Regions from separate parts of the Peribacillus sp. B65 genome, predicted to be linked through region 3. Evidence: riboswitches for the same ligand, from Rfam matches in the RefSeq annotation. Region 3 holds a riboswitch; each other region holds the start of a gene.
What was found. A riboswitch is a leader RNA that binds a small molecule or an ion and turns the genes downstream of it on or off. The one in region 3 is predicted to bind lysine.
Positions count from the first base shown of each region.

Region 1: another riboswitch for lysine. It lies ahead of dapA (4-hydroxy-tetrahydrodipicolinate synthase); the one in region 3 lies ahead of ACSR9O_RS12730 (amino acid permease).
Region 2: another riboswitch for lysine. It lies ahead of ACSR9O_RS20225 (aspartate kinase); the one in region 3 lies ahead of ACSR9O_RS12730 (amino acid permease).

Region 1 covers NZ_CP195840.1:3,077,544-3,082,656, reverse strand. The annotation lists gene ACSR9O_RS15040 (DMT family transporter) at 1-641, opposite strand, end outside; gene ACSR9O_RS15035 (Lrp/AsnC family transcriptional regulator) at 878-1,369, shown strand; gene dapA (4-hydroxy-tetrahydrodipicolinate synthase) at 1,817-2,713, opposite strand; lysine riboswitch at 2,846-3,024, opposite strand; gene ACSR9O_RS15025 (metallophosphoesterase) at 3,726-5,113, shown strand, end outside.
Region 2 covers NZ_CP195840.1:4,155,190-4,160,302, forward strand. The annotation lists gene uvrC (excinuclease ABC subunit UvrC) at 1-1,768, shown strand, start outside; lysine riboswitch at 1,830-2,006, shown strand; gene ACSR9O_RS20225 (aspartate kinase) at 2,097-3,329, shown strand; gene ACSR9O_RS20230 (YslB family protein) at 3,393-3,863, opposite strand; gene ACSR9O_RS20235 (succinate dehydrogenase cytochrome b558 subunit) at 4,248-4,856, shown strand; gene sdhA (succinate dehydrogenase flavoprotein subunit) at 4,927-5,113, shown strand, end outside.
Region 3 covers NZ_CP195840.1:2,603,490-2,608,602, forward strand. The annotation lists gene ACSR9O_RS12725 (glycoside hydrolase family 13 protein) at 1-1,307, shown strand, start outside; gene ACSR9O_RS12730 (amino acid permease) at 1,356-2,807, opposite strand; lysine riboswitch at 2,904-3,089, opposite strand; gene ACSR9O_RS12735 (LacI family DNA-binding transcriptional regulator) at 3,344-4,306, opposite strand; gene ACSR9O_RS12740 (metal ABC transporter solute-binding protein, Zn/Mn family) at 4,985-5,113, shown strand, end outside.

The DNA of each region.
Region 1 (5,113 bases), 470 kb from region 3:
TGTATGAAGGAAGTATTTATATTAGAAACTGTAAAATTGGAAAAATTAAACGGTAGAAGAACTATAAGTCCAAATATACCAGAATATAATGTAGACATCATGGGTGTTGTCGTTACCATTGCCCATTTGCTACAAACGGAATATATTCCCCAAACGCATACAGCAGCCATCATATATAAATCACCTGTATTAAATCGTAATGAAAGGAAAAGATCAATATTTCCTTTTGAAAGTACAAGTATTACGCCAATAAGCGAAAAAAACACAGAAAACATTTGTAGAATATTAATTCTTTCTTTTAAAAAGAAAAATGAAAAAATAGCAATTGAAATCATGTTTAATGTTGATATTAATCCAACATTAGTCGCTGATGTTTTCTCTAATGCTACAAATTGCAATAGGTTAAATAGAACCACACCTGTAATTCCCATCAAAAATAAAGGAAGGATTGCACTTCGAGGAGGAAATATCTTTTTTTCTTTCCACCATACAATTGGCAAAAGACAACTAACAGCAATGATCCACCTTAAACTCGTCAATGTCATCGGAGAAGCATGTTCGACAAGCGACTTTCCAACGACAAAGTTTCCACCCCATAACAAACTTGTTAAAAGTAATAACGAAAAATAATAATATTGCATTTCATTCTGCTCCTTTACATCTTTCACTGTTTAAGTAAAAGGATCGAAGCCATTGTGCACAATGGCATTTATTTATTAATAATTTTAACATTTTAGATCGTTATTAATATATTATTTTGTATAATAGAAGAAACTTAGAATAATATTAATAAATATTGCCGATAAACAGAATAAAATTTTGTTTTGCTATTGAAGTGATACTATTTTTGGAACATTTGTAAAAGGAGTGACTATAAGTGGAATCTATCGTAAGCAAGGTTCTAGATAATGTTGATATTCAAATTTTAGATTTACTGCAAAAGGATGCACAGTTAAGTAATACTGAGCTTGCAAAGCGTGTCAAGTTATCTCCCCCAGCTATACATTCAAGGATAAAACGTTTGGAAAATGAAGGGTTTATTAATGGACAAGTAGCAATTTTAAACCAGGAGAAGCTAGGTTTTGATTTATTATGTTTCATTTTTATTAGTACAAATATACATCAAGCTGAAGAACTGGAAGTTTTGGAAAAGGCATTAGCTTCTATGTCAGAAGTATTAGAGTGTCATTGTTTAACAGGTGAGTATGATTATCTTCTAAAAGTGGCTAATAAAGATCGGAAGGAATTAGAAATATTTATTAGAAAGTTAAATAAACTAGGCATAACAAAAATTCAAACTAGCCTAGCTCTTAGAGAAATTAAATATTCAACTGTTTTACCTATATGGGAAGAAAAGTCCCGTTCGTAAAAGTACACTTTTACGAACGTGTTTTATAGAACAAGAGAGAGAGAGAAAAGGTAGAAGAAGAAATAAAAAAATGAAGTCCTTTATAGATTGGATCCCAAGGAACGAGTCATTTAAGATTATTCTTATCACTTCAAGAGAATTGGGCAGGTACACTATGTCTTTCAATAATTACATCTCAACATCACTAGAAATACAAGCTTATGATCGATCCCGATAAAATCATTGCGTTAGAAATTTGAAATTTATAATTCCAACTGTATGCCATATATTTTTTCTTGAAAATGGAGTGCTCAACCAGTTTAAGCACTGAGCCGTGGATCGATTAAAAAGCAGTGCACTCTTTATGAGTTGCACTGCTTTTTAAAATTTTATCCCGTTTATTATGGTCTTTAATTAGAAAAACGGTATTAAAGTATGCTGAATGAATCATTATCTTTATTTATTTATTTATTTATTTAACAAAACAGCTTCTTCGTTTCTAGGTTGTAGAGCCATTTGTAGTGCTCTTTTTTCTTCATCGTTTAAAGGGACCAATGGTAACCGGACACCTCCAACATTTAACCCCCGCATATTTAATGCTGATTTTACTGGTGCGGGGCTTGGTGCAGCAAATAATGCTTTCATGATTGGAAGAAGGTTACGATGTGTAGCGGCAGCACCATGGACATCACCATTTTTAAAGCTATTTATCATTTCTTGCATTTCATTACCAATTATGTGTGAAGAAACCGAAACAATTCCTGTTCCACCGATGGCTAAAACCGGTAATGTTAACCCATCATCGCCGCTGTACAATGTAAAATCACCAGTTGTTTTGCTTATGATTTGTGCCATGGCATCTAAGTCACCACTTGCCTCTTTTACTGCCACAATATTGTTGATTCTTGAGATGTTAACAATCGTCTCTACTGACATGTTTACAACACTTCGTCCTGGAATATTATAGAGCATTACCGGTAAAGATGTTGATTGGGCAATAGCCTTAAAGTGCTGAAATAATCCTTCTTGAGACGGCTTGTTATAGTATGGGGTAACGAGCATTATTCCGTCGACTCCTGCTGCCTCAGCTTGCCTTGTTAAGTTGATGGAAGCTTTCGTGTTATTTGAGCCAGTTCCAGCTATGACAGGAACTCTTCCATCAACAACTTCAACAACAATTTTGAATAAATCCAGTTTCTCTTCTGTTGTTAATGTAGGGGACTCTCCAGTTGTACCAGCTATTACTAATCCATCAGAGCCATTAGCAATTAAATAGTTTACTAAAGTTCTCGTAGCATTAAAATCAACCTCATCATTATGATTGAACGGGGTAACCATTGCGGTTAAAACTTGGCCAAAATTCATAACTTCACACCCTTTTGTATGATTTTTTGAAAATATTCAGAGGTGGTGGGCCATTCAGGAGTAAACGCAAAAAAGCAACAACGAGGATTCGCTGCTGCAGTAGAAACAATATTTATCAAAAAATGTTTCCGCGCATAAGATAGCCCTCCATATAGTTTCCTATATGACAGTCCTGTATTTATTCAATAGCAGAACCAGCTTCAAGAACATGAGATTCTTTCCGCTTCGGCAAATTCCCCTTTCCACAATAGTCATAGGATCTCATTCTCCTCAAAATGTGTACTAATGGTTTTTGCTCCTCTATCCTCACTTCAAAAGTATGAAGTAAGAAAATATTTAATTGACTGTAATATAACAAGGAATCCTTTCTAATGCAAGGCAATTTAGAAATATTTTTTTAGAATACATGAATAATCAATGAAAATGGATACGGTATAGGGCTGGATTCATCTTTTTTAGATTATGTAATCTCAACATTAATAGTTTTATATATATATTCTGTTTCATAGGTGATTGGGCTTTTAGAAGCACAACCTGTCGAATAAGGGTTTGTATTATCGTAGGACAATGCTAATGCTTTATTCATCGGTGCAATCGCAAAAAACAGTCCAAAGACAAGAGTTATTACCATCACAATATTTAATAATTTTTTATAATAACCTCTCTCCTTTCCTTCTTCTAGACTTTACCATATGAAAATTGGTATTTCTATGCACTGTGGAATCATTTACCATTTTACGGGTAACTACGTAGTTGAGGGATAGGATTCCATTCCCATTAAGAAATGGAAAATCAATACCAAAAACGAGACAAAAGTGAATGGAACGAATACTGGCCTTAGTCCTTTTTTGATTTATTAATATATAAATTACATTGGTCTTATATTTTATTAATAATGTAAAGTTACTATTTTAATTGGTAAACACCTTAAAAATTTATAAACAAGGAGGATAGTTGTTGATCTGTTTAAAAAATACATAATTAGCTAAACGATAAATAGGAGGTATTGATTTTGAAAGGGAAAAATAAATTTGCAGCAATGCTGACAGTTGTAACGGTAGGATTAACAACTTCTTTATCAAGTGTACAAGCATTCTCGGAATCTTCAAATTCAGATAATAAACGTAAACCTGAGCTCGTTTTTCCAGTAATCAGTGATGTGCATATTGATGATGGATCAACAGCTGATATGAACAAGTTCAGAACAGCCATGGATCAATTAAATAAAGCTGCGCCTAGACAGGATGCTTTTGTTGTCGTTGGGGATTTAACGGACTATGGATACGCTTCTGAATATGATAAGTTCTTCTCCATTTATAATGAGAAGAAACAAGGTGGTGTCCAATCCATGTTTACAATGGGGAACCATGATTATTGGAATGGACTTTCCGTTGAAAAGGCACAAGATCGTTTTCTCGAGAAAACAGGAATGGATTCTCTTTACTATCATAAAAAAGTAAATGGATATGATTTTATTACGTTAAGTCCGGAAAATGGTAATACGCATGGTTTATATTCCGTTAATCAAATTAACTGGCTAGGTGAAAAGTTAGCTGCAGCAGAAAAAGAGAATCCGGACCAACCAATCTTTGTTTTTCTTCATCAACACATTAAAGACACTGTGTATGGAAGTGACTTGTGGGGAACTCAGGAAAATAAAGAACTTTTATATGATACTTTAAAGAAACATCCACAGGTTATTACATTTTCAGGCCATTCTCATTATCCACTCGAAGACCCGAGAACGATTCATCAAAAAGACTTTACGTCAGTTGGCACGTCTTCTGTAAGTTATTTGGAATTGGAGCCAGGTAAACTTCAAGGGTTCCATCCAGAAGGATATCGGGATATTAGTCAAGGAATGATTGTAGAAGTTTATAATAATGAAGTTGTCATTAAAAAACGTGACTTTCATAAAGACGATTGGACAGGAAAACCATGGGTAATAAAAAATCCTTCTAAAAAAAATAAATTTAAATATACAGACGATCGAGATCAGTTACCACCGGTTTTTGCAGTTAAAGATAAGGCTTCGATTGTAGAAGAAAAATCTACACTAAGAAGTTTAAATGTAACATTTCCACAGGCAAAAGATAACGCACTCGTACATTCATATCACATTACAGCCAAAAACAAGGAAACAGGGGAGATGGACGCAGATTTCACCGCATTTTCTGAATTCTATTATGATCCTGTGCCAAAGAATTTAGAGTTCCCTGTTGCTGGACTTAAGCCAGGTACTGATTATGAAATTAAGGTACAAGCACTAGATTCATTTAACAATAGCAGTAAAAAGGTGTTACTGGCTGATGGTCAGACAAAAGCCCTGGAAATGGTCTCGGTACAAGCTTCTCCTTCTTTAGTAACAGAAGGTGAATCGACTGCACTCCAAGTGAAGGT
Region 2 (5,113 bases), 1.6 Mb from region 3:
TCAACAAATAAAGAATAAACTTGCCCTTCTTCCCGATCAACCTGGTTGTTATTTAATGAAAGATCGTCAGGGAACGATCATTTATGTAGGCAAAGCGAAAGTGTTGAAAAATCGTGTCCGTTCTTATTTCACGGGATCTCATGACGGAAAAACATTCCGGCTCGTGAATGAAATTGAGGATTTCGAATATATTGTCACCTCTTCCAATATCGAGGCTCTTATTTTAGAGTTGAACTTAATCAAAAAACATGACCCAAAATATAATGTCATGCTAAAGGATGATAAGACGTATCCCTTCATAAAGCTGACTGCGGAACGCCACCCACGTCTAATCATTACGCGAAAAGTCAAAAAAGACAAAGGTAAATATTTCGGTCCTTATCCGAATGCATTTGCAGCTAACGAAACGAAAAAATTGCTCGACCGCATCTATCCCCTTAGAAAATGCAATACTTTACCTGATCGCGTTTGTCTCTACTATCACCTTGGCCAGTGCCTGGCCCCATGTGTATATGATGTAGAGGAACAGGAATATAAAAAAATGGTGGATGATATCAACAGGTTCTTGAACGGCGGGCATACTGAAATAAAAAAAGAACTGACTGAAAAAATGCTGGAGGCATCGGAAGATCTCGATTTCGAGAGGGCCAAGGAGTTCCGTGACAAAATTGCCCATATCGATATTACGATGGAGAAGCAGAAAATGATGACGACAGATTTCATCGACAGGGATGTATTTGGTTTTGCCTATGATAAAGGCTGGATGTGCGTTCAGGTATTTTTTGTCCGGCAGGGTAAATTAATAGAAAGGGATGTTTCACTTTTTCCGGTCTACGATGAACCAGAACAGGAACTTCTTACATTCCTCGGTCAGTTTTACGAGATTACGAACCACTTTAAACCAAAGGAAATCTTGCTGCCTGAATCAGTGGATGCCGAAATGGCCGAAGGGCTGCTTGGTGTCAAAACGATTCACCCGAAACGGGGAGCGAAAAAAGACATGCTTAAATTGGCGAATAAAAATGCCTCCATCGCGCTTCAGGAAAAATTCTCTTTGATTGAAAGGGATGAAGAAAGAACGATCAATGCGGTGGAAAACCTCGGGAAGCAACTGGGTATCTACACCCCGCATCGAATTGAAGCTTTCGATAACTCCAACATCCAGGGAAGTGACCCAGTTTCCGCTTTAGTCGTGTTCATTGATGGAAAGCCGGAAAAAAGGGAGTACCGCAAATATAAGATCAAGACGGTCCAAGGGCCTGATGATTATGAATCGATGCGTGAAGTGGTCAGAAGAAGGTATTCACGGGTATTGAAAGAAGGGCTGCCGCTTCCGGACTTGATCATCATTGATGGCGGAAAGGGACATGTGGAAGCTGTACGGGATATTCTGGAAAATGAATTGGGCCTTGATATTCCACTTTCAGGCCTCATTAAGGATGAAAAGCATAGGACCTCGCAATTGATGATCGGAAATCCGCTTGAAATCGTACCTCTTGATTCACGGAGCCAGGAATTTTACCTATTGCAAAGAATTCAGGATGAAGTGCATCGGTTCGCGATTACATTCCATCGTCAGCTACGCGGGAAAAATGCAGTTCACTCCCAGCTTGATGATATTCCAGGAGTCGGGGAAAAGCGAAGGAAGCAATTATTAAGGCATTTTGGATCATTGAAGAAAATCAAAGAGGCAACCGCCGAGGAAATCATGGAAGCTGGCATGCCAAAAGGGGTAGCAGAGGGAATCGTTAGAAAATTACAAGAATAATCTTGCTACCGATAAATCTCTATGCTATGATTAAAAAGAATTTTTAACTAGACAACTTAAAAGTGCTGATAGAGGTGCGGAATTCAAGAGTAAAAACCTGGAGAAGTATGAGCTTCCATGAAAGGTTTTGAAAGGGGATGACGCCGAAGGAAGACAAGACTCATACCTTGTTTTCCTGGTCCGACATTTAATAAATGGCGGATTGTCAGGGTTTATACCCTGGAGAGCTATCTCACTGTGTTTACAGTATTTAGATATGTGATCACAGCAATGAGATATTTCTCATTGCTTTTTTTATTGCCTAAAAAGGTAGAGAGGGTGCATGAGGATGGCATTAATCGTTCAAAAATTTGGCGGAACATCCGTCGGAAGCGTAGAAAAAATCAAAAATGTTGCCAATCGGGTAATCGAGGAAGCGCAGAATGGAAATGAGGTAGTCGTCGTTGTTTCAGCCATGGGGAAAACCACGGATCAATTGGTTTCCATGGCCCGGGATATTTCCGGAACCCCGAGCAAGAGGGAAATGGATATGCTATTGACTACGGGGGAACAGGTAACGATTTCCCTGTTAACGATGGCATTGATTGAAGAAGGACATGAAGCCATTTCGTATACTGGCTGGCAGGCTGGCATGCAAACGGAATCCGTTCATGGGAATGCCCGGATTTTAAACATCGATGCCACGAGGATCCAAGCTCAGCTTCAGGAGAAGAAAATAGTGGTCGTGGCTGGTTTCCAGGGGAACGATGCAAATGGGGAAATCACTACCTTAGGGCGAGGCGGTTCCGATACGACAGCGGTTGCCATCGCTGCAGCGCTGAATGCGGATAGATGCGATATTTATACGGATGTAACGGGTGTTTTCACAACGGACCCTCGCTACATAAAAGGCGCACGAAAACTCCAATCGATTTCTTATGATGAAATGCTGGAACTTGCCAACTTGGGGGCGGGCGTCCTTCATCCAAGGGCTGTCGAATATGCAAAAAATTATCAAATACCGCTTGAAGTCCGTTCAAGCATGGAGAGAGAATCAGGAACGATCATTGAGGAGGAAGCAACTATGGAAGAAAACTTAATTGTACGCGGGATTGCTTTTGAAGACAGTATTACGAGGGTCACAATATATGGTTTGCCCCAATCACTTGGTGCATTATCCACAATCTTCACAACACTTGCGAAAAACCGGATTAATGTGGACATCATCATTCAAAGCATGACTGCCGAGGATACGACCAATCTATCTTTTTCCACAAAAAGTGAAGATACGGAAGCGGCCTTGATCGTGCTGGAAAATAATAAAGAACAATTGGGATTCGACCGAGTCGAAACGGAGAGCGGATTGGCAAAAGTGTCCATCGTCGGTTCTGGTATGGTATCCAATCCGGGAGTGGCTGCCGAGATGTTTGAAGTGATGGCCAATACAGGCATCCAGGTGAAAATGGTCAGCACATCGGAAATTAAAGTTTCGACTGTCGTCAATGAAAAGGAAATGGTGAAGGCGGTCGAATCTCTTCATGAAGCATTTAAACTAGGTCAGCATGCAAATGTGCTAGCTTAAGTGTCAGGAGTCCAATAAAAAACAGACTTCCGGTAAAAAGGGTAAGTCTGTTTTAAGGGCTCATTAGATTGGATCTCTGGGATCCCATTGGATGGTGAATATCACTTTTTTTGCGCGGCGTTTAATTTCTTCCGTTGATTCGCTGAGGAATTTTTTTTGCAGTGTAAACTGCTCGGCAAGGAAACCGGCTTCAAGTTGGAAGTGACAATCAGGGTGTAAATCCAGGCGGCGGCTGATTATTTCACCCGTCAGGGATAATTCCATCTCGTGTTTCGTATATTTCAAGATTTCCAGATTGCCCCATCCAGCGCTTTGGAAAAATTCAATCACTTCCTGATCGCCATTCAATGGGAATTTTCTTGCTAATTGTTTACCTGCCCAATAGAGGATTTGATTAGAGTCTTTTCCGAGAATATCGTTCAATAGAACTTCTCTGATTAATTCGTATCCGAAAGCTGGAACCAGGAATTCTTCAGTTTGAATTTCTTCAGTTTGAATCTCTTCTTCTATCGCAGCAGCAATATTTTTTTTCATAATTTATCGCCTCTTTCTGTAAATCTATTATAAACGTATTTCTTTTGCAAATTATACTGTTTTTTATTTATTTAAATAACAATTGGAAAAAAATGAGAAATTATATCGAGATATTAATAGTTAAATTAGAAATTTATTCAAAATATCATCTTGACATACAAAAAATAGCTAATTTAATCCAATAAAATCTATTCTGAAAAAGAGATTTCTTGTATCCGTTTTCTTGACGCATATAGAAGTCAGGAGTAAAATGGACATGTCACATAATTGTAAAGGAAGTATAGAGGAGTTTTTTTGACTCTATACTGTATTTTCACGCGGAGATAAAAGGTAGCCACCAGTTTATCTTTGCATGATTTTTCACAAATTAAGGGGGGGCACTTAGTGGCAAAAAATCGTGAGTTTGGGAATCGCAGGCTTCATTCACTTCTAGGAGTAATTCCAATTGGTCTATTCCTAATTTTTCATTTATCGGTAAACTTTATGGCAACAAAAGGAGAAGAGACTTTTAATGGGGCAGTTCATTTAATTGAGTATACGCCCGTGAAGATTCTGGTAGAATGGGTCGTCATCTATCTACCGCTCATTTTCCATGCTGTGTACGGAATTTATATTGCCTTTACAGCAAAAAACAATTTAGGCAGATTTAGTTTCTTCCGTAACTGGATGTTCATGCTACAACGTCTAACTGGAATCATAACGTTGATTTTCCTTGTTTGGCATATATGGGCAACTAGAATTCAAGCAGCTATGGGTGCTGAAGTTAACTTTGACATGATGGCTGAAATTTTCTCTAGTCCATTTATGATTGTGTTCTATATTGTTGGTATTATCTCGGCAATCTTCCACTTTGCTAATGGATTATGGTCATTTGCAGTTAGCTGGGGTCTTACAGTTTCACCAAGATCGCAAAGAATCATGACTTACTTTACATTGATCGTTTTCGTTCTTCTTTCTTATATCGGAATCAGCGCAATTTTCGCTTTCGTATAAGAAGATAGAGTTCATTTATAAGAATTAGGAAAAACATAGCTTGGCTAATGGAAATAAGGGAGTGACAGAATTGGGTAAAGGTAAAATAGTTATCGTTGGTGGAGGTCTAGCTGGATTAATGGCTACGATCAAAGCAGCAGAGCTGGGACAACAGGTTGATTTATTTTCTTTAGTGCCTGTTAAACGCTCTCACTCAGTTTGTGCCCAAGGCGGAATCAACGGGGCAGTAAATACAAAAGGTGAAGGGGATTCTCCAT
Region 3 (5,113 bases):
ATTATATTTGGAAACCTGGCAGGAATGGGAAGGAGCCAAATAATTGGGAGTCCATTTTTAAAGGTTCGGCATGGGAATATGATGAAGGAACCGATGAATATTATTTACATTTATTCAGCAGGAAACAACCGGATTTAAACTGGGAGAACCCTAAGCTCCGTGAAGAAATCTACAGTATCATGACATGGTGGCTGGATAAGGGTGTCGATGGCTTCCGGATGGATGTCATCAACTTCCTATCAAAAGATCAAAGCTATTCGGATGGAGCCGTTCGCCATGAGAAGCAGTTTGGTGACGGAAGCCCATTTTTCCTGAATGGCCCGCGCATACATGAGTTTTTACAGGAAATCAATCAACGGGCGCTTTCTGGGTATGAGGTGATTACGGTTGGGGAGATGCCAGGCGTCACACCGGAGGACGCACAATTGTTCACAGGTAAAGATCGTGGTGAGCTACATATGGTCTTTCAATTCGAACATATGGATTTGGGGAGAGGGCCTGAAGGAAAGTGGAGTAATGATAAGTGGAAGCTTACCGATTTAAAGCGAATTCTTTCCAAGTGGCAGACTGGTTTGGAGGGGGATGGCTGGAACAGTTTATACTGGAACAACCATGATCAGCCCCGGGTTGTCTCAAGGTTTGGTAATGATGGAAAGTATCGTATTGAAAGCGCTAAGATGCTTGCTGCTTGTCTTCATATGCTTCAGGGTACACCTTATATATATCAAGGGGAAGAGCTGGGCATGACCAATGTTGCATTTGAAAGCATCGATGAATACCGGGATATCGAAACATTGAATTCATATGACGAACTAGTCAATTCTCATGGCTGGTCAAAAGAGCGGATGATGTCAGCCATTCACGCCCGCAGCCGAGATAATGCGAGAACACCGATTCAGTGGAATGACTCCCGGAACGCAGGATTCACGCAAGGGACTCCTTGGATTAAGGTTAATCCCAATTTCCCCGAGATTAATGCAGAAAAGGCCTACAATGATCACAATTCCATTTTTCATTTTTATAAAAAGCTTATCCAATTACGCAAGGAACATGATATCGTCGTTTATGGCCGTTTTGAACTGCTGTTCCCGGATGATGAACGAATATTTGCCTACACGAGATCGTTGGAAGAAGAAAAGCTGTTGGTGCTATGCAACTTTAAAGAAGAGCAGGCCTCCTATACTTTGCCTGAAGAGCTGCATGCATATTCTGCCACAAAGCTGATCGGCAATTATGATCAGGAGGAAGAAGGAATCTCCAGCAAACCCCTGCAACCATATGAATGCCGTGTTTATCAATTGAAATGAAAAAAGGACCTGTTCTTCTTCGATTAGGAAGAACAGGTCCTTTGCGTATTATTTTGATTTAAGGTCACATTCCTCAAGCGGAATGATTTTCGTTTTGTGCTTAATTTTATAGCCGAACCATAAGACGAAAAATAGAATCAAGCCAATGTAGGAAACGAACATTGAATTCCAGTCGATCCCATCGCTGCTGAAAGCTTGATAGCCTTGTCCGATAATAATGATAATACAAAGGACAAGTGCGAATATAGGCCCGAATGGGAAGCCTTTTGCCCGGAATGGTAAAGCATTCATATCAAGGCCTTGAGCTGCGTAGGCTTTGCGGAACCGATAATGGGCAATCGCAATCCCTACCCAGGTGACGAATCCCGCCATGCCTGAAGCGTTCAATAACCAGATATAAACGACGCCATCACCGAAAAACGAAGCTAAGAATGCAACGCAGCCAACTAAAGAAGTCACGATAAGGGCATTCACGGGTACTCCTCTTTTATCTAACTTGCCTAGGAATTTCGGTGCTTTACCATCACGTGCCAAGTCCCATAGCATACGGGTTGAAGCGTACATGCCAGAGTTACCGGCTGAGAGTACGGATGATAAAATGATCGCGTTCATGATGGATGCAGCAAATGCAAGGCCGGCCCTTTCAAATACAAGCGTAAATGGACTTACGGCAACATCTTCACTCAATAAACGTGAATCGGTAAACGGAATGATCATGCCAATTACAAAAATGGCTAAGATATAGAATAAGATGATACGCCAGAAAACGGATCTGATCGCTTTTGGGATATTTTTTTCTGGATCCTCACTTTCACCTGCAGTCACTCCAAGCAATTCCGTACCTTGGAATGAAAAGCCGGCAGCCATGAATACGCCTAGAATCGTGAAGAATCCTCCGTTAAAGGGACCTTCGCCCATTGTGAAATTGGAAAAACCGATTGGGTCTTTGCCACCCATGATTCCGAGAATGATCAGTACACCCGTGATCAAGAATATGACGACTGTCACGACCTTGATCATGGCAAACCAGAATTCTGTTTCCCCGAAACCTTTAACTGACATGTAATTGATAAGAAACATAATGATTAACGCAATGGCACTCCAGATAATTGAAGGGCTATCCGGGAACCAGAACTTCATAATTAAGACAACGGCTGCCAATTCGGCAGCAATGGTGATTGCCCAGTTATACCAGTAGTTCCAACCAATCGCAAAACCGAAAGACGGATCGACGAATTTGGATGCATAGACACGGAACGAACCGGCCACTGGCATGAACGCTGCCATTTCTGCAAGACTTGTCATTAAGTAATAAACCATGATGCCGATGATTGCGTATGCCACCAAGGCACCGCCGGGTCCGGCTGAATGAATGGCCCCGCCACTAGCTAAAAATAAACCTGTTCCAATCGTTCCACCTAATGAAATCATCATTAAATGACGCGCTTTCAGGCTCCTTTTCAGTTCAGTAGGGCTTGATGGTGATTGTGAATTTGACAATTGATGTTACACTCCTTTTTATTGGAAGGGAACGAAAAATAAAAAAACAGCAGTCGAAAAAGATCGACGGCTGTTTATAATAAACCCGTTTATCCTTCCGAAGATAGCTCCCCACGCTTTTCTGAAAAAACGTGACAGTGGTGTTCCTGTTCGGTTACACCGCCAGCAAGAATATACATGGAATATACCCTAACTTCGGCAACTTATCCTTTCAAACGGAGTCTTTAATTTTCCAGAATCTCGTCCGTTTTACTTTTATAAGCTGCAGCCTCTAACTCATCGGTAAATGAGGAAGTATTCAATTTTCTATAATCGTTTGCGTCAGTTTAATAGGTGACGTCGGACGATTGTACTCATGAAATTCATGCAATCGTTAATAGATTGCTAGTAATTGAGTAAACTTTACTATATCAAAATTATAAAATAACTTCTGGGATATCGCAATGATTATTTTAGGTGGTTATTTTTTCCTAGTTGAATGATGGCAGTAAGGAAGAATTCAAGTGACGATATACTAAAATAAAGCATCCTGATAACTAAACGGTTTTCCTTTTTATTAGGGCGTAGTCCAGTTTTACATGTTTGACCTCTCCAGGATTCTCAAATAGGTCCACTGCCATTTTCCCAATCCATTCCAGCGGTAAGGAAATGGTCGTGATGTCGAGCATTTCGCCAAGGCTATCATTATTGAAGCCGAGAATGGCCACATCTTCCGGTACCCTTATACCCGATTTCTTAGCGGTAAGAATGAATCCTGCCGCCGTGTCATCATTCGTGATGATGATGGCTTCAGGTTTATCCATCATCGAATTCCATTCCTGAAACAATTGTTCACCGTCTTTGATGTGATAACTGCCTTCAAACAGCCATTCTTTATTGTTTATCAGTTGATGTTTACTCATGATATCGTTAAAGGCTTTTGTGCGGTGGGAACTATTTCTGCTTTTTTTACGGCCGAGGCTGTATCCGATTTTCTTATATCCTTTAGCGATCACGTACTCAAGGGCACAGGAGAAAGCTGCATAATGATCAATGCTGATGGATGAGAATTCAGCCTGAGCTGTATCTTCACATAAAATAATCGGTCCGTATTTTTGATATTCCAAGAGGATTTTCATTTCTGAAATCCTTGAACAAACGATAATGCCATCGAGCTGCTTCATTTGCAGCATATTAAAAGCCTGGATTTCTTTCTCTCTATCATAATTTGTTTGAAAGATGACGATATGACAGCCGATTGCATTTGCCTGTTTAGTGATTCCGTTAACGATTGCCCCGTAATATGGGTGATTGTTGAAGGGGATGATGATGCCGATAAGATTGGTCTTGCCTTTTGAAAGATGAATGGCGTTGATGTTTCTCGTATAATTCAAACGATTGATCGCTTCTAAGACGCTCTTTCTTTTATCGGGGCTTACATATGGATGATCATTCAATACACGAGACACTGTTGAGACAGATACACCAGCACATTGAGCTATTTCTTTAATATTTGTCATGGTATCACCGTTTTTTCTTTTTTTTTATTGTACAGTATGAAACCCATTTCAGGGCAAGGGAACAGTGTGGGACTGCTGAAGATTTCTTCAAATAAGGTCTTGTTCTGGTATTGGTTTCATCCTTTAAGATTTGTTTAAGTCTTAGAGGAGGAGGAAATCATGATGTTCCAAACTTTAATCACCCTGGTTGTGCTTTGCGGAATCGAATTGGGATTTGCGTACTTGGCAATTTCATTGAAACAGGAAAAATGAGTGGCAATGCCAGTCAAGAATTCCGCGGTATTACCACGTTTACTCGTGAATTTTGGCATTTTACTCGTGAAATTCACACATTTACTCGTGAATTTCATGTCGTCCAGAAATAGCTCCCCTATATTATATTCACCATTAAAACTCCACAATATAAATATAACTTCATCGTTACGTATCATGTACGGAATGACTGGCTGTCAGGGAGCTCCCTAGTGAGATTCCTGACAGTTTTTATTGTGTGTAAAAGTCATTCGCCTTTTTGAAATGTTTAAAAAATAGTTGCACTTTTTTTGTATATTTGTGTATAGTATAAAATAAGTTGTGTAGAGGAAACTTTTTAGCATTTACGACAATGTAAAAAAATTTACACTTAATTTTGCGTTCGGCAAACATTTTTAGGGAAATGAAAAAGAGGAGGGAATATGGATGGGTTTTCTAAAATCTATTGGGGGTGTGCTTGCTGCATTGCTGATTTTAACGGGGTGCGGTAATGATACAGCCGATAGGGATAAAGGCAATGGCAAGCTAAATGTCGTTACAACAACGGGAATGATT